DNA from 2 places in the Oceanobacillus sp. FSL W7-1309 genome. Region 2 is predicted to be linked to the other one. Evidence: riboswitches for the same ligand, from Rfam matches in the RefSeq annotation. Region 2 holds a riboswitch; the other holds the start of a gene.
The links. Region 2 has a riboswitch for glycine ahead of gcvT (glycine cleavage system aminomethyltransferase GcvT). Riboswitches for the same ligand answer to the same signal wherever they lie in the genome.
Positions count from the first base shown of each region.

Region 1: linked by a shared signal. The riboswitch ahead of NST46_RS19585 (amino acid permease) and the one ahead of gcvT (glycine cleavage system aminomethyltransferase GcvT) in region 2 are both predicted to bind glycine.

Region 1 is NZ_JBBOBX010000002.1:1,417,657-1,426,836, reverse strand. It holds gene NST46_RS19620 (MetQ/NlpA family ABC transporter substrate-binding protein) at 70-927, shown strand; gene NST46_RS19615 (hypothetical protein) at 1,156-1,308, shown strand; gene sufC (Fe-S cluster assembly ATPase SufC) at 1,529-2,314, shown strand; gene sufD (Fe-S cluster assembly protein SufD) at 2,331-3,641, shown strand; gene NST46_RS19600 (cysteine desulfurase) at 3,641-4,861, shown strand; gene sufU (Fe-S cluster assembly sulfur transfer protein SufU) at 4,851-5,285, shown strand; gene sufB (Fe-S cluster assembly protein SufB) at 5,605-7,002, shown strand; glycine riboswitch at 7,432-7,533, shown strand; glycine riboswitch at 7,537-7,613, shown strand; gene NST46_RS19585 (amino acid permease) at 7,761-9,164, shown strand.
Region 2 is NZ_JBBOBX010000002.1:782,983-792,162, forward strand. It holds gene NST46_RS16575 (rhodanese-like domain-containing protein) at 1-210, shown strand, start outside; gene gcvPB (aminomethyl-transferring glycine dehydrogenase subunit GcvPB) at 257-1,714, opposite strand; gene gcvPA (aminomethyl-transferring glycine dehydrogenase subunit GcvPA) at 1,707-3,056, opposite strand; gene gcvT (glycine cleavage system aminomethyltransferase GcvT) at 3,068-4,183, opposite strand; glycine riboswitch at 4,253-4,358, opposite strand; glycine riboswitch at 4,362-4,449, opposite strand; gene NST46_RS16595 (DEAD/DEAH box helicase) at 4,587-6,254, shown strand; gene NST46_RS16600 (YqhG family protein) at 6,241-7,020, shown strand; gene NST46_RS16605 (YqzE family protein) at 7,158-7,343, opposite strand; gene comGA (competence type IV pilus ATPase ComGA) at 7,489-8,496, shown strand; gene comGB (competence type IV pilus assembly protein ComGB) at 8,462-9,180, shown strand, end outside.

The DNA of each region.
Region 1 (9,180 bases), 630 kb from region 2:
CATTATCAATAGATGAAAATAGGAAAACCTATTTCAATTATAAAAACAAGATGGAGAGGAAGAAACAGAATGAAAAAGCTTTTAGCCCTGGTAACATTCGCACTTGTACTTATATTAGCTGCTTGTGGCGGTGGAAATGAATCAGAAGATGGAGCCGATAATGGTTCGTCAGAAGGAACCGAAGAAACAAATGAAATCACTGTAGGTGCTTCAAGTGTACCACATGCGGAAATTCTAGAAGAAGCTCAGCCATTACTTGAAGAACAAGGTGTAACACTTCATATTGAAGAATATCAGGATTATATATTGCCAAATGATGATTTAGACAATGGCACGTTAGATGCGAATTACTTCCAGCACATTCCGTATTTGAATCAAACAGTGGAAGATACAGGATATGAAATTGAATCGATTGGAGCTATTCACGTAGAACCAATGGGTGTTTATTCAAAAGGAATTGCATCAGTCGATGACATTGCTGATGGAACTGAAGTTATTTTAAGCAATTCTGTTTCCGATCATGGACGGATTTTGACTTTGTTTGAGCGGGAAGGTTTGATTACTTTAGATGAAAGTGTAGAAAAATCCGCTGCAACAATTGACGATATTGTTGAAAATCCTAAAAACTTAGTTTTCTCACCAGATTATGATCCGGCACTACTACCAGAGCTTTATAATTCAGAAGAAGATGTGCTTGCTGTTATCAACACAAACTACGCAATTGGTATAGGTCTTAACCCATTAGAGGATGCATTGTTTGTTGAAGACGAAGAAACTGACTATTTAAACGTTATTGCTGTAAGGTCTGAAGATGCTGATAAAGAAGCATTAAAGAAACTGGTTGAAGTACTAAAATCTGAAGAAATCCAAAACTTTATGATGGAGAACTACGATGGTGCAGTTCTACCAGTGGAAGGCGAAAAGTAATTATAATTTATTAATAGCATTTTAAAGGATACGTGCGTTATTTGCCATTATTTAATGTCGTTTCTATGTTTTCACGTTATGAATCATTCATATATAGAATAATCCAGTCATAGAGGTTTAAATCCGAATTGTAAAGGGAACCTTTCTAGTGTTACTATATTTTATGTAACCAAAACGAAAGGATGATTCACTATTGACAGTGGTCTGAGGTTGAATTACACTTCGGAAATGGAAAAAGGAATGACGAAGTCCCGTCATGTTTGCTACGAGGAGTACAGCAGGAAACTTGAAAAACGGCTGGAAGTAGAAAAACAACGAGAACGGGAATACAAAGAAGCGAAAATGCTAGTGGCAGGAATGGATGGTCAAATAGCTAAATAACAAACTTATAATTACCTTTGTGCTGGTGTCTTAATATGCGGACATCAGCACTATTTATTTGTACAATTATATCTAATTTGATATGGTGAAACAGTAATAAGCTGTGCGCTTAAAAGAGTTGATAATTAATTTGAAATGCTTTAAGATTGTAATGAGAATAAGTTGAGAATGATGTCAATTCATTTCATACTAGAAAATAGCTTACTTGGAGGTATGTTTTATGTCAGGATCAGTTTTAGAAATTAAGAATCTTCATGTATCGATTGAAGACAAAGAAATATTAAAAGGTGTAAACCTTACGATAAAGGGTGGAGAATTCCACGCAATAATGGGGCCGAACGGAACAGGTAAATCTACCCTTGCTTCAGCAATTATGGGACATCCCAAATATGAAGTTACAGAAGGAAGTATTATCCTTGACGGTGAAGATGTACTAGAAATGGAAGTAGATGAGCGTGCTCGTGCTGGTCTGTTTTTAGCTATGCAATATCCAAGTGAAATCAGTGGTGTAACAACTTCTGACTTCCTTCGTTCTGCAATCAATGCTCGTCGTGAAGAAGGCGATGAGGTATCTCTAATGAAGTTTATTAAGCAATTAGATAAAGACTTAGATTTACTTGAAATTGATCAAAACATGGCTACACGATACTTAAACGAAGGTTTCTCTGGTGGGGAGAAGAAACGTAATGAAATCCTTCAATTATTGCAAATAAATCCTGCTATTGCGATTTTAGATGAAATCGATTCTGGATTAGATATTGATGCATTGAAAATTGTATCTAAAGGAATCAATAAAATGCGCGGAGAAGACTTTGGTTGCCTAATGATTACGCATTACCAACGTTTACTTAACTACATTACTCCTGACTTTGTTCATGTTATGATGCAGGGCCGTGTTGTGAAATCAGGTGGACCTGAGCTTGCAAAACGTTTAGAAGAAGAAGGTTATGAGTGGATTAAAGAAGAGTTAGGAATTACAGACGAAACAGTAGAACAAAACGCGTAACGTTAGGAGGAGTAAAATGACTGTCGAAACAAAGCTGCCATTTGATAAAGACTATTTAGAACAGTTTTCAAAAGAACGAAACGAACCTGCGTGGATGTCTGAATTACGCGTGAGCGCGCTTTCTCAAGTAAACACGCTTGAAATGCCAAAGCCGGATAAAACCAATATCCGTAATTGGAATTTCAATACGTTCAAACATGAATTTACATCAGGTCAGGCTGTTACTACTACAACTGAATTGCCTGAAGAAATACAAGCATACTTTGATGAAGAAAATAAAGCAGAAAACTTGTTGATTCAACGAAATCATTCCGTTGCATTTTCTACATTAAATGAAGATTTAAAGGATAAAGGTGTTATTTTTACAGACATTTTTACTGCCTTGAATGAGCATAGTGATTTAGTAGAAAAATACTACATGAAAGAAGCAGTTTCTGTTGACCAGGATCGTTTAACAGCACTTCATGCAGCACTAATGAATGGTGGAATCTTTATCTATGTTCCTAAGAATGTTCAAATCGAAGCACCAGTCCAGGCAATCTTCTGGCAAGAGGATCCTGAAACAGCATTGTTCAACCACGTGTTGATCGTTGCGGAGGAAGGAAGCTCGCTCACCTATTTGGAGAACTACGTTTCTCACAATGAAGAGCAAAAAACGGTAGCGAATATCGTAACAGAAGTATTTGCTCATGATAATGCACAAGTTGCATATGGTGCAGTAGATCATTTTGCAGCAGGAACAACAACCTATGTAAATCGTCGTGGTGTAGCTCAACGTGATGCGAAGATTAACTGGGCATTAGGTCAAATGAATGACGGAAATACGGTTTCCGAAAACATTACCTATTTACTAGGTGATAATGCAACGTCAGAGGCTAAAGCTGTTACTGTTGGACGTGGGAAACAAACACAGAACTTTACGTCAAGCATTCGCCAATTCGGTAAACAAACCGATGCATTTATTTTACAACGTGGAGTTATGAAAGGTAGTGCGACTACTATCTTTAACGCGATTGGTAAAATTGAGCATGGTGGTTCGAAGTCGAATTCGGAGCAGGAATCACGTGTATTAATGCTAAGTGAAAAAGCACGAGGGGATGCCAACCCAATTCTATTAATTGATGAAGATGATGTAACTGCTGGTCATGCAGCTTCTGTTGGTCGTGTTGATCCTTTACAAATGTACTACTTGATGAGTCGTGGACTTACTAAGGAAGAAGCTGAACGCTTGGTTATTCATGGGTTCCTTGAGCCTGTTGTATCTCAAATTCCAATTGAGTCTGTTCGTAAGCAATTGACTCAAGTAATTGAAAGGAAAGTTAATTAATGGATGTTAAAGCCATTAAAGAACAGTTTCCCATTTTAAATCAGGAAGTTAATGGACATCCTTTAGTCTATCTTGATTCATCTGCGACTTCGCAAAAACCACTGTCAGTTATTGAGGCGGTTAACACGTATTACCGTGAAGATAATTCAAACGTACATCGTGGTGTTCATACGTTAGGAACAAGAGCAACAGATAAATACGAAGGCGCTCGCGAGAAGGTTCGTGAATTTATTAATGCACGCAGTACAGCTGAAATTATTTTTACTAGAGGAACAACGACAGCAATTAATCTTGTTGCTACCAGTTATGGGAGAGCGATTTTGAAACCAGGGGATGAAATTGTGATTACGCCAATGGAGCATCACAGTAACATTATCCCTTGGCAACAAGCTGCAAAAGCAACTGGTGCAACACTCAAATATATCCCATTGCAAAGCGATGGTACTATAACATTAGAAGCTGTTCGCGAAACGGTAACAGCAAATACGAAGATTGTAGCAATGACACAGGTTTCCAATGTGTTGGGTACAATTAACCCAATTAAGGAAGTCGCTCAAATTGCCCATGCTCATGGTGCGGTTATGCTTGTTGATGGTGCTCAAGGTGCTCCGCATTTAAAAGTAGATGTAGCTGATCTTGACTGTGATTTCTATGCATTTTCGGCTCATAAAATGTGTGGACCAACTGGTATTGGTGTTTTATACGGAAAAAAAGAGCTTCTAGAAAATATGGAACCAATTGAATTTGGCGGCGAAATGATTGATTTCGTTAACCTTTATGACTCTACGTGGAAGGAATTGCCGTGGAAATTTGAAGGTGGTACGCCAATTATTGCAGGTGCAATCGGACTGGCTGCAGCAATAGACTTTCTGAATGAAATTGGTAATGAAACTATTTTAGATCATGAACAAAAATTAGCAGACTATGCAATGAAACAACTACGCACGATCGATGGTATCTCAATCTATGGTCCAGAAAAACGTGCTGGACTTGTTACATTTAATCTCGATGATGTGCATCCACATGATACAGCAACAGCACTTGATGCAGAAGGAATTGCTGTTCGTGCTGGACATCATTGCGCACAGCCACTGATGAAATGGCTCGATGTAACAGCAACAGCACGTGCCAGCTTCTATCTTTACAACACGGAAGAGGATATTGACCTGCTGGTAAATGGACTGTTGAAAACAAAGGAGTATTTTGGGAATGTCTTTTAATAACCTCGATACACTTTACAGACAAGTAATTATGGATCATTATAAAAACCCTAGAAATCGTGGGCAAATTGAAGGTGATTCAGTAACAATCGACATGAATAACCCAACATGCGGAGACCGTATTCAATTGCAAATGCAAGTTGAAGATGGTGTTGTACAAGATGCCAAGTTTGAAGGGGAAGGCTGTTCAATCAGTATGTCGTCTGCTTCGATGATGACTCAAGCAATTAAAGGAAAAAGTCTTGAACAAGCAGTTAAAATGTCGAGAGCATTTTCTGAGATGATGCTTGGAAAAGAGATTGATACAGAAGGATTGGATATGGAAGACATTGAAGCATTGCAGGGTGTCTCCAAGTTTCCAGCAAGAATCAAGTGTGCAACCTTGGCATGGAAGGCAATGGAAAAGGGAGCACAACAAGATTAAATGAATTTAAAAATATAAAGTTTTGCTGGATGTTTTTCTTGTGCATGAGTAGCCACGTCCAGCTCCATCGCCCAGCGACTAGCGAGACTTCCCTCACCTCCGTACGATAAAGAAGACTTGCCGACTGGCTAAAACATGAGGCTTAGTCGCACTTATACCCTTGCGGTGAAAGTCAACATCGACTTCCTTTGGTCGTCGTGTTTCCTTTATCTCCTACGTAGGAATGTTCGAAGTCGAACCACCCCAAAGTACGGGGCGCAGTCCGTACGTCGCTAACCGGGCGATTCCGCTTTAGATAATACAATGAGGAGGTTATATAATGGCTAAAAAAATGCCTGAAATGGAAGAATATAAATATGGATTTCATGATAAAGACGTCTCTGTTTTCCGAACGGAAAGAGGATTAACACGTAAAGTCGTTGAAGAAATCTCTAAAATGAAAGAAGAGCCGCAGTGGATGCTTGACTACCGCTTGAAGGCATTAGAGCATTTTTACGAGCGCCCAATGCCGCAATGGGGCGGAGATCTTTCAGAACTTGATTTTGATGAGATCGTTTATTACGTTAAACCATCTGAAAAGCAAGGTAGAACATGGGATGAGGTACCTGCTGAAATCAAAGAAACATTTGATAAGCTTGGTATTCCAGAAGCAGAACAAAAATATTTAGCTGGTGTATCTGCACAGTACGAATCAGAGGTTGTTTATCATAGCTTGAAAGAAGATCTTCAAGAAATGGGTATCGTATTTAAGGATACTGATACAGCGCTAAAAGAAGACGAAGAGTTATTTAAAGAATACTTTGGAAAAGTTATTCCATATTCTGATAATAAATTTGCTGCACTGAACTCAGCCGTATGGTCTGGCGGATCATTTATCTATGTTCCAAAAGGTGTTCAAACATCAACACCATTACAAGCATATTTCCGTATTAACTCGGAAAATATGGGGCAGTTTGAAAGAACATTAATCATTGTTGATGAAGGTGCATCTGTACACTATGTTGAGGGCTGTACAGCTCCAGTCTTTACAACAAACTCACTTCATAGTGCGGTTGTTGAAATCGTTGTTAAAAAAGATGCATATTGCCGTTATACAACGATTCAAAACTGGGCAAACAACGTATACAACCTAGTTACAAAACGTGCAGTAGTTGATGCAAATGGAACGATGGAATGGATTGATGGTAACATCGGTTCGAAATTAACGATGAAATACCCTGCGATTTTATTAAAAGGCGAAGGTGCACGTGGTAACACGCTATCTATCGCTATTGCTGGTAAAGGACAATTACAGCACGCAGGTGCAAAAATGCATCACTTAGCACCAAACACGTCTTCAACAATTGTTTCAAAATCAATCTCTAAACAAGGCGGAAAGGTTTCGTACCTCGGTCTTGTACACTTTGGACGTAAAGCAGACGGTGCACGTGCAAACATCGAATGTGACACGCTAATCATGGATAACGAATCGTTCTCTGATACTATTCCATACAATGAAATTTTAAATGATAACATTTCATTGGAGCACGAAGCGAAAGTTTCTAAAGTATCTGAAGAGCAATTGTTCTACTTGATGAGTAGAGGATTAACAGAGGAAGAAGCAACAGAAATGATCGTAATGGGCTTCATCGAGCCATTTACAAAAGAACTTCCAATGGAATATGCAGTAGAGATGAACAGATTGATTAAGTTCGAGATGGAAGGCTCTATTGGGTAATATAATAGGAAACCCTCGTTACAATTATAATTGTGGCGAGGTTTTTTTTTATTAAATGTTACGTAATTGCCCAATTTACGCCCTACTAATCTCTGTTCTGTTATTTTTTGACTGTTTACTTAGTTATCTAATAACATCCATTCTTCTTCTTTTCTCAACTTTTCCGCACGAATCAAATGTTAAACTCTTTACATATTTGGCAGATTCAGACGCCGTTGACCTTTTTAATATTCTTGAAGGTTTACTGAACATTTTTTTGCTTTTTCCAGTGCTGCAGCACGATAATCGTTTTGATCAGGACAAGAATTTATATCTCGGAACTGCTTTAAATTTAATGTAATGACATTGATGAGATATCAAATAATATGCTATAATAAAAATTCTATTGTTATTACAATTAAGTATATTATACAGTTACATAACTTGCGGATGATTGTATTGGGAGAGAGCGAAGTATATCGCCACCGAAGGAGCAAGTTCCAAAAAAACCATTGGAATTAATCTCTCAGGTAAAAGCACCAATACAGGACGCTACTCTGGAGAGTGCAATTTATGCCACCAAAGGGGACCTTCTATTATAGAAGGATAAACTTTCAGGTAAAAGGACAGAGAATGGAAATAATATAGCCCTTCTCTATCCTTTTTTTAAATGTGGGATTTTTCAGTTATATAATTGAAATGATGATTTTATAAAAGACTGAAGAACTAGCAACTAAATCAATTAATAATTATCAAAAAGGTTGAGAGAAGGGAATTGTATGCAAGAACAAAAATTAGATAGGGGTTTAAAAAACAGACACGTACAACTGATAGCTATTGGTGGAGCAATTGGTACGGGATTATTTCTTGGTGCAGGAAAATCAATACATTTAGCAGGGCCATCCATATTATTCGCATACTTGATTACAGGTGCTGTTCTCTTTTTAATCATGCGTGCCCTTGGAGAATTGCTGTTAAGTAATTTAAGCTATCATTCGTTTGTTGACTTTGTAAGAGATTATTTAGGTGAAATGACAGCATTTTTAACTGGCTGGACATATTGGTTCTGTTGGATTTCCATTGCAATGGCTGACTTAACAGCAGTTGGCCTCTATACCCAGTATTGGTTTCCAACGATACCACAATGGATGCCAGGATTAATCGCGCTTGTTATTTTATTATGTATGAACTTGGCCACCGTAAAACTGTTTGGAGAAATGGAATTCTGGTTCGCATTAATTAAAGTCATCGCAATTCTAGCCTTAATAGTTACAGGTATTGTTATGATTATAAGTGGTTTTTCCACGGATGCAGGTGGAGCGAGTTTCACGAATCTATGGAACCACGGAGGCATGTTTCCAAATGGTGTAAATGGTTTCATCCTCTCTTTTCAAATGGTCGTATTTGCGTTTGTTGGTATCGAACTTGTAGGACTTACAGCGGGAGAAACAGAAAATCCAGAGAAAGTTATACCTAAAGCGATAAATAATATTCCTATTCGAATTATCATTTTTTATATAGGTGCACTTCTTGTTATTATGAGTGTGTATCCATGGACCGCTATCAGCCCAACTGAAAGTCCATTCGTCCAAGTCTTTACGGTAGTTGGTATCGTTGGTGCTGCTGGTATCATCAATTTTGTCGTTCTAACTTCTGCTGCTTCAGCATGTAATAGTGCCATCTTCAGTACAAGCCGGATGGTATATTCACTCGCTAAAGAGAAAAATGCACCGGAAAAATTTGCCAAGCTTGATAAAAGAAAGGTTCCTTCCAATGCATTGTTCTTTTCGACTGCAGTTGTTTTAATTTCAGTCGCATTAAATTATGTAATGCCAGAAGGAGTATTCACACTCGTTACAAGTATTTCTACAGTATGCTTTATATTTATTTGGGGGATTACGGTCATCAGTCATTTGAAATACCGTAAAACAAGACCTGATCTGGCAAAAGTGAATAAATTTAAGATGCCATTTTATCCATTTGCAAATTATTTAATCCTTGCCTTCCTGACATTTGTTCTTGTTGTGCTTGCAATTGCAGAAGATACACGTGTTTCGTTGATGATAACGCCCGTTTGGTTTATCGCGCTAATTGTGATTTATAAGGTACGCAAAAGAATCGTGCCCCATAAAGATAAGAAAAATGAAGAAGGATTAGTGGCGGATAAGGTTGAACGGGGATAATAATCTATATGTGGAA
Region 2 (9,180 bases):
CATATTCTTGGAGCAAGAAATATTCCTGTAAGTCAAATGCGTCAACGTTTAGTAGAAATGCGAAAAGATAAGCCTGTGTACCTTTATTGTCAAAGCGGTACACGTTCTGCTCGTGCGGCACAGCTACTACACAAAAAAGGCTATCAGGATATTTATCATTTAAAAGGCGGTTTCAAGAAATGGACCGGTAAAATTAAAACGAAAAATTAATAAAAATTTAGCCTTGAGGTTCAAAAGTTACCTCAAGGCTTATTTTTTATTTATAATATCGTAAAATAGGCTTTCTTGCTGCGGTAGTTTCATCCATTCGTTTCACAATTGTATTATGTGGTGCTTCCTGTACGACTTCAGGATTATTCTCTACTTCCTCAGCAATTCGAAGCATTGCATCGATAAAACCATCTAATGTTTCCTTCGATTCAGTCTCTGTAGGCTCAATCATCAAGCCCTCCTCTACATTCAATGGGAAGTAAATGGTTGGTGGATGGTAATTAAAGTCTAATAGTCGCTTTGCAATATCAAGAGTACGTACCCCAAGCTTCTTTTGTCTGCTTCCTGACAATACAAATTCGTGCTTACAATGCTGGTTATATGGTAATTCATATGCCTTCTCCAATTTCCGCATCATATAATTCGCATTTAATACCGCATATTCACTTACTTTTTTCAAACCTTCTGCTCCCATTGTTCGGATATACGTATAAGCTCTGAGATTAATTCCAAAGTTTCCGTAGTATGGCTTAACACGACCGATTGATTGAGGTCTATCATATTCGAACACATATTCATTCTCTTTTTTCGTAATAATCGGTTTAGGAAGAAAAGGTTCGAGCTCTTTCGATACACCAACAGGTCCAGAACCTGGTCCGCCGCCGCCATGGGGACCTGTAAAGGTTTTATGAAGATTTAAATGCACTGCATCAAAGCCCATATCTCCTGGACGTGTATAACCCATAATTGCGTTTAAATTTGCGCCATCATAATATAATTTCCCACCTGCAGCATGAACAATTTCTGCCATTTCCATAATTTCTGTTTCAAATAATCCAAGTGTATTTGGATTTGTCAGCATGAGTGCAGCGGTATCATTACCAACAACACGTTTTAAGTCTTCTAAATCTACAAGTCCTTTTTCATTTGTTTTTACGGTTACTGCTTCAAAACCAGCAACTGCTGCTGATGCCGGATTTGTGCCATGTGCAGAATCCGGCACAATCACTTTTGTTCTCCCAAAATCGCCATTTGCTTCATGAAACGCGCGAATCATCATTAATGCAGTCCATTCACCATGAGCACCTGCAGCGGATTGTAAAGAAACTTCATGCATCCCTGTAATTTCTTTTAAAGCCGTTTGCAAATCATAAAGCATTTCCATTGCACCTTGAACCGTTTTGGGATCTTGGTATGGATGGATATGGCTAAATCCTTCCAAGCGTGCAACATCTTCGTTGATTTTCGGATTATATTTCATCGTACAGGATCCTAGTGGATAGAATCCAGAGTCCACTCCATAATTTCGATTAGAAAGCCCAGTGTAATGGCGCATGATTTCCAGCTCACTTACCTCTGGTAACTCTGGTGGAGTCTTTCTTACGTATACGTCATCCAATTCAGCATTAAGATCAATTTCTGGAACATCTAAATTCGGCAGGCTATAGCTTGTTCTTCCTTCCTTGCTACGTTCAAATATTAATGGAAACTCTTGATTAGCCATTGATATCCCCCAATTCTTTTACAAACGTATCAATATCTTCTTTTGTACGAATTTCTGTTACAGCAATTAACATATGCCCTGTTAATTCAGGATAATTGCGTTCCAAATCGTATCCGCCAATAATTCCTTTTTCAAACAGCTTATCATTTATAGCTGGTACGGAATTAGAAAGCTTTACAACAAATTCATTAAAGCTTGGATGTTCATATACGATTTCTAAACCAGCTGCTTTACATTGTTCAATTGCATATCGTGTTTTTTGCATGTTCAAAGCTGCCATTTTCCGCAATCCATGTTTACCTATTGAGCTCATTGCAACTGAACTTGCAAGTGCATTTAATGCCTGATTTGAACAAATATTAGAAGTAGCCTTATCACGACGGATATGCTGTTCCCTTGCCTGTAATGTTAATACAAAGCCTCGTACACCATCTTCATCCTTTGTTTGTCCCACTAAACGCCCTGGAACTTTACGCATTAGTTTTTCGGTCGTTGCAAAATAACCACAGTGAGGTCCACCGAATTGTCCAGCAATCCCGAATACTTGCGTATCACCAACAACGATATCTGCACCGAATTCTCCGGGCGGTGTTAAGTATCCAAGAGCCAATGGATTACTGGAAACGATAAACATGGTTTTCTTTTGTTGCTTAATTAATTCCTCCACCTTTTGTAACGGTTCAATTTGACCGAAGAAGTTCGGGTATTGTATCACAACACCAGCAATCGTATCATCCAACTCTTGTTCTAAATGATCAAGGTCCGTTAAACCATTCTTTAATCCGATTTCCACGATTTCAACATTCTGTCCTCTTGCGTATGTCTCAATAACAGCACGTGACTCCGGGTGCACAGCTTGAGAAACAAGCACTTTTCTCCGTTTCGTTTGTGCTGCACTTAAATTAACCGCTTCTGCTAAAGAGGTTCCGCCATCATACATCGAAGAGTTGGCAACAGGCATTCCAGTTAATTCAGAAATCATCGTTTGAAACTCAAAAATTGCTTGCAGCTCACCTTGGGAGATTTCCGGTTGATATGGTGTATATGCTGTATAAAATTCCGATCTGGAAATAACATGGTCAACAACAGATGGAATAAAATGATCGTACACACCAGCTCCAAGGAACGAAGTATATTGTTTTAAACTAGCATTTTTATTTGCCATTTCAGTTAGTTCTTTTTTTAATTCGTATTCATTTGCTGGCTTTTTTAAGTTCAATTCTCCTTGAAAGCGTACACTACTTGGAATGTCTGAAAAAAGCTCATCTGTGGTTGAAACTCCGATTGTTTGCAGCATTTCTTCTTGATCGGTTTCAGTCATAGGTAAATAACGAAATTCCATTACGATGCCCCCTATTTATCTCGTTTATAAAATGGTGTCTTTACAATAATTGCTTTTAATTTGCGTTTTCGAACTTGGACTTCTAATTCTGTACCTTCATTTGCAAACTCGGAATCAATAAGTGCTAATCCAATATTTTTGTTAAAAGTTGGGGATTGTGTACCAGATGTTACAAACCCAATCACTTGATCATCCTTCAATACCGTATATCCATGCCGTGGAATGCCTTTATCGATCATTTCAATTCCAACTAATTTTCTTGTCGTTCCATTTTCCACTTGCTCTTTTAGTACAGATTTCCCTATAAAATCTGCTTCTTTGTTCACTTTTACAGCAAACGAAAGCCCCGCTTCAATTGGGCTGATATCCTTTGATAATTCCTGACCATACAATGCAAGACCTGCTTCGAAACGAAGTGTATCACGCGCGCCAAGTCCAATTGGCTCGAGCCCTTTGTCTTTTCCTGCCTCAAGCAGCCGATTCCACAAAGCAGGACCTTCTGATTTGTCAATATAGATTTCAAATCCATCTTCACCAGTATAGCCAGTACGCGAAACAATTGCAGTATGTTCTGAATTTTCCAGCGGAACATTTGCATCGAAGCGGAAAAACTTGATCTCGGATAGATTGGTTTTTGCAAGCTGCTGCAATATCTCCTCTGAATTCGGTCCCTGTAATGCAAATTGAACATAATCAGCTGAGGTATTGGTAATCGTTACTTCCTTTTCGCTGTATGTGTTATGCTGGAGCAGCCACTCATAATCTTTTTCTGTATTCGCTGCATTCACCACTAACAAATAATCATTTTCTGCAAGCATATAAATAATTAGATCATCGACTGTTCCCCCGTTTTCATAGCACATAATCGTGTATTGTGCTCGGTTTGGCACGAGCTTGGTCACATCATTTGTCATAACGTATTGCAGAAATTCTAAGCTTTTAGGGCCCTTTACAGCAATTTCCCCCATATGTGACACATCAAATAGCCCTGCTTTTGTTCTGGTTGCTTCGTGTTCCTGTTTGATCCCAGTAAATTGTACTGGTAAATCCCAGCCCCCAAAATCAATTGTTTTCGCCCCGTATTTTCCATATTCCGAAAAAATAGGTGTTCGTTTCAACTCGCTCATACCATCCACTCCTCCTAATTTTGTTGAAAAAGTGCATAAAAATAGAGATTCCTTCCTTACCGAAGAAATCTCTGTCCTTAAACCAGAAAGTTGCATACTTATACGAACGTTGGATGACTGTATAAGTATTTGCTTCGTGGGTGGTTTACTAATTCTAAGTAAACACTCTCCAGAGTTGCGTCCTACAAGAGTCTTTTTGCCTGAGAGATTCGCTCTTAACTTGCTCCTTCGGCGTTACATAATGTAAGCTCTCCCCTTGTAATCATCCGCTAATGAAAAATTTATATTTGGTTATACTATGTATCAGAATGTAAGGAACTCTATTTCACTTTGAATTATAACATATCAAAAAGCAAAATTATAGTGAAATCCAAATTTTAATAATAGGATGTGTGTTCAACATATGGATTCTATTGAACTACAAAAAGATTCAGCCTTTATCAATGCTCTAGAAACAGCCATTAGCAAAGAGGGTCCTTTCTCCAATTGGGAACTCTTTTCGATGGCATTTCAAGCTGAGTTAACAACAAGTTCACCTTCTTTTAATGGGTTACGTGCATTAGAGTATCTTCCACATGTTAACTTTTTAGATCACCAAACCGATGTTGCTGAACAAGCAATTGAAAAGATGAATGGTCGTGCAATATTAGCAGATGAGGTCGGATTAGGAAAAACAATTGAAGCAGGTCTTATTTTAAAAGAATACATGATTCGGGGATTAGTAAAAAATGCACTTATTCTCGTTCCTGCATCGCTTGTTAACCAATGGGTGAAGGAATTGAATGAAAAGTTTTATATACCAGCAGTTGCACATCGGAAGAATTATAGTTGGAAAGAAAATCCGATTATTATTTCCTCCCTTGATACAGCAAAACGTTCTCCTAACCGTGAAGAAATAATTGACACGGAATATGATTTTATTCTGATTGATGAAGCGCATAAGCTTAAAAATCATAAAACAAAAAACTATCAATTTGTACGTGCAATTAAAAAGAAGTACTGCTTGCTTTTAACAGCTACACCTGTACAAAACCGATTAATTGAGATATTTAATTTAATTACAATACTTCGACCTGGTCATCTAGGAAATTATGATTCCTTTATCGAAAAATATGGTAAGGATCGAAGTAAGCTGGAACAAGATCCTTATTTAAAACAATTGATTCAAAAAGTAATGATTCGAAATACGAGAAAAGCAACAAAACTCACTGAATCTAAACGGAAGATTGAGACCTTATGGATTGATTTTCCTGATAAAGCACGCGAAGTATATGACGATCTTGTCAATACTACAATCGCGTTCTCCACTTTTTCGAAAATTACGTACCTCCGTGAGATATGTTCATCACGAGAAGCTTGTTATATGTCATTATCTAAAATTAGTGAGCATGAAAATAATGCAGCTGTATTAAAACCGTTACTTAGCAAAATTGAGGAGCTGCCTCACCACATAAAAGCTGAAAAAGCAGTAGAGCTAATTAAATCAATAGGTGATGAAAAAGTTATTATTTTTACAGAGTATCGAGCAACACAATATTTCTTACAATGGTATTTACAGCAACATGGTATCTCATCGGTCCCCTTCCGAGGTGGATTTAAACGTGGTAAAAAGGACTGGATGAAACAACTGTTTAAAGATCATGCGCAGGTTTTGATTGCTACAGAGGCTGGAGGTGAAGGAATTAACCTTCAATTTTGCAGCCACCTAATTAATTACGATCTACCATGGAATCCAATGCGGCTTGAACAGAGGATTGGACGTATCCACCGTTTCGGACAGGAAAAGGATGTACACATCTATAATCTTGTTATTCGCAACACGATAGAAGAACATATTCTGACACTTTTATACGAAAAGATAAACCTATTTGAAAAGGTAATTGGCAACCTAGATGATATTTTAGCTGAGCTGAACATTTCAAGTATCGAGTCAGAGATGGAGTCTATCTATAATGAATCCACCTCCGCAGGGGAGGTACGAATTAAACTAAATAACCTTTCTTCCATTATTCAAGGTGCAAAAAATGATTCTACAGCGGAAACGGAGGAGAGACTTTATGGCAATTACTAATTTAAATGGATTTTTGAAAGATTACTTTACTGCTAAGGATTGCGAAATTATTTCCAATCATGATGGTGTGATACAAATACAATTAAATGAACAGATGGATCGTGAATTGATGAACCGACCATTTTACTGGCACTACATTAAAAAAATTGGCCGTACCGGCGATCCAATGCAACTTACGCTAATTACAAATCCAAAACAACGGGATGCAAAAGGAGACTGGATTCACTTTGGCAGTCCTCGCCTCCAGCAAATTATGAATCATTTAAAAGAAAAGGAAAAATTTACAAAGCTATTTCAATTAATTCATGCAACCGAAAAGACGCCCTTACATCCATGGCTAGTTGTAAACTTTAAAATTAGTTATCAAGGGCAGCATAAAAAGGATGAAATCATTTCTATCGGTTTACATTTAGTTAACGGCATGATGAAGTTAGATATGATGAATCTGTTAAGGAAGTTTTCATTACAAACAACAATTTCTGATTATTGCTTTACATTGTCTCCAATGATTAAAATAAAAAGTGGTTACTTACGAATGGAAACTGTTCTGTCAAACTATATTGAAGAGCAAGAACATACGTGGGCTAAGAAATCTTTAGAATTGTTACAGGAAGAAATTCAAACGTTACAGCATTTTTATCAGGACGACTTAGAAAGTGAACAGATGAAAAAAGAACAAGACGAATTAACAAAACGTTATCATCCAAAGGTAACATTGGACGTAATCAATGGAGGTATCGTGTATCTCGAACAACATGCATTATAATAGTAAAATCACTTGTGCAGGGTTAGAGGCTGAGATAAAAAAAGCCTTGTTCGGCACTATGCTAGTCCCAGCAGTTTAATGTAGTCACATTTCATACTTTTTGAACAACCTCCATAAATAAAGAATAGCAGGTAAATTTATCTGCTATTCTCCTTCTGGAACATTATTTTTAATGTGAATGGAAGCATACCAAACCATCTGGTGGTGTATAAGGAATTTTGTTTCCTTTGCGCTTCTTTTCGTTTCTTTCTTTCCTCAGATGGTAAGTCTATATATGAAACAACTTGTTCGGTCATAAACTTCAAATAATCATTTCCTGACATTACTACCACCTCGATTCCATGTCTCACACTTATCTTTTGCAAATCAAAAAAAATATATACAAAAATTTTTATAAAAAAGAAGGGTTTAATCAAAAAACGTCGAATAAAGTATACTGTTGCAAAATAAAAGGAGGTGAAAACAACCTTGAATCCCACTGCAACTTTATCAGATAACCTGCTCAACGCTTCGATCAAAGAGAACGCTTCAGACATTCACTTCTATCCTTTCCATGACTATACAGATATTTTTTTTCGAATCCATGGAAAACGAGTAAAACATTGCCACATAAAACTTAAACAATATGAACAACTGCTCACCTACTACAAATTTATAGCTGGAATGGATATTGGTGAATCAAGAAAGCCGCAAAATGGCACCATTCAACATAAGACCACGTCCAATTTATTCTCATTGCGATTATCGACACTTCCTCTCCATCAAACAGAAAGTTTAGCAATTCGGATCCTTCCACAAGAAACAAAACTCACTCTTGAACAACTTTTTCTTTTTAAAAGCCAACTAAATAAAATGAAGGAATGGATGTCCAATCGTGCTGGCATCATCCTTCTGACCGGGCCAACCGGAAGTGGCAAGACCACAGCATTATCTGCTTTACTGGAATCCATCTTAAAGGAAAAGTCGTATCAAACCATTACTTTAGAGGACCCAATTGAGAAAAACATGGACAATATTCTACAAGTGCAAGTTAATGAAAAAGCTGGAATTACGTATCAGACAGGCTTAAAAGCAGCGTTACGACATGACCCAGATATTATTATGGTTGGTGAAATCCGCGATAAGCACACAGCCAAATTTGCATTTGAAGCATCCTTAACAGGTCACCTGGTTCTGAGCACATTACATGCAAAAAATGCTATAGGAACAATTCATCGTTTAATCGATATGGGTATCAAACGAAGTGATATGAAACAATCACTTATCGCGGTTGCTGCGCTTCAATTACTTCCATTGCAGGTGAAAACCGAACTCGCAAGGAGAGCAGCGATTCTTGAACTACTCGAAGGTACATTATTAGAGAATACCATTGAGGGGAACGAATTAACAGAACTTGATACATTTCATTCATTTGAGTATTTAAGAAAGAAGGCTTATGCATATGGCTTCATATCTGAAAGGGTTTATCAGTCGTAGAAAAATGCTGGCTAACCCTCTGCAGCTTCGATTCCTACAATTATTACATCGTTTATTAACGAATGGCTACCCATTGCTAGATGCAATTGAAACAGTAAAATGGAATAAAGAATTAGAAAAACCTGCAACCCGCATTTTAACGTGCCTTAAAGACGGTATGTCTATTGATGAAGCATTTGATCAAGCGAAATTTCATCCGCTGATTACTTCATATCTTTATTTTGTAAAAGGAAATGGAGATCTTGAGGGTAGCATCAAAAAATGTGCTGCAATGTATGAATATCGAATAAAAAATACAAATAAATTTCAACAAGCAGCCAGATACCCACTTATTCTATTGTTTATCTTCTCCTTGCTGCTATACTTTATAAAACAAAGTGTCCTCCCGTCTTTTCAAGATATTTTTCAAGCAAGTATGTCCGCTTCATCAACCGTCCAGGTCTCCATTATTTTAATTGAAATGCTTACCACCATTACTTTTGTGTTAATCTTTGTTTTGGGAATTTTACTTTTTGTATGGTTACTAACAAAGGGTAAGTTGCCAATTGAAAAGCAATTAAACGTCTATCGCACAATTCCACTTTACCGAAGCTTCCTAAAGCTACAGACGTCCTTTTACTTCGCTACACACTTCAGTTCACTGCTTAAAACCGGAATGTCTTTCAAAGAAATACTTGACCATAT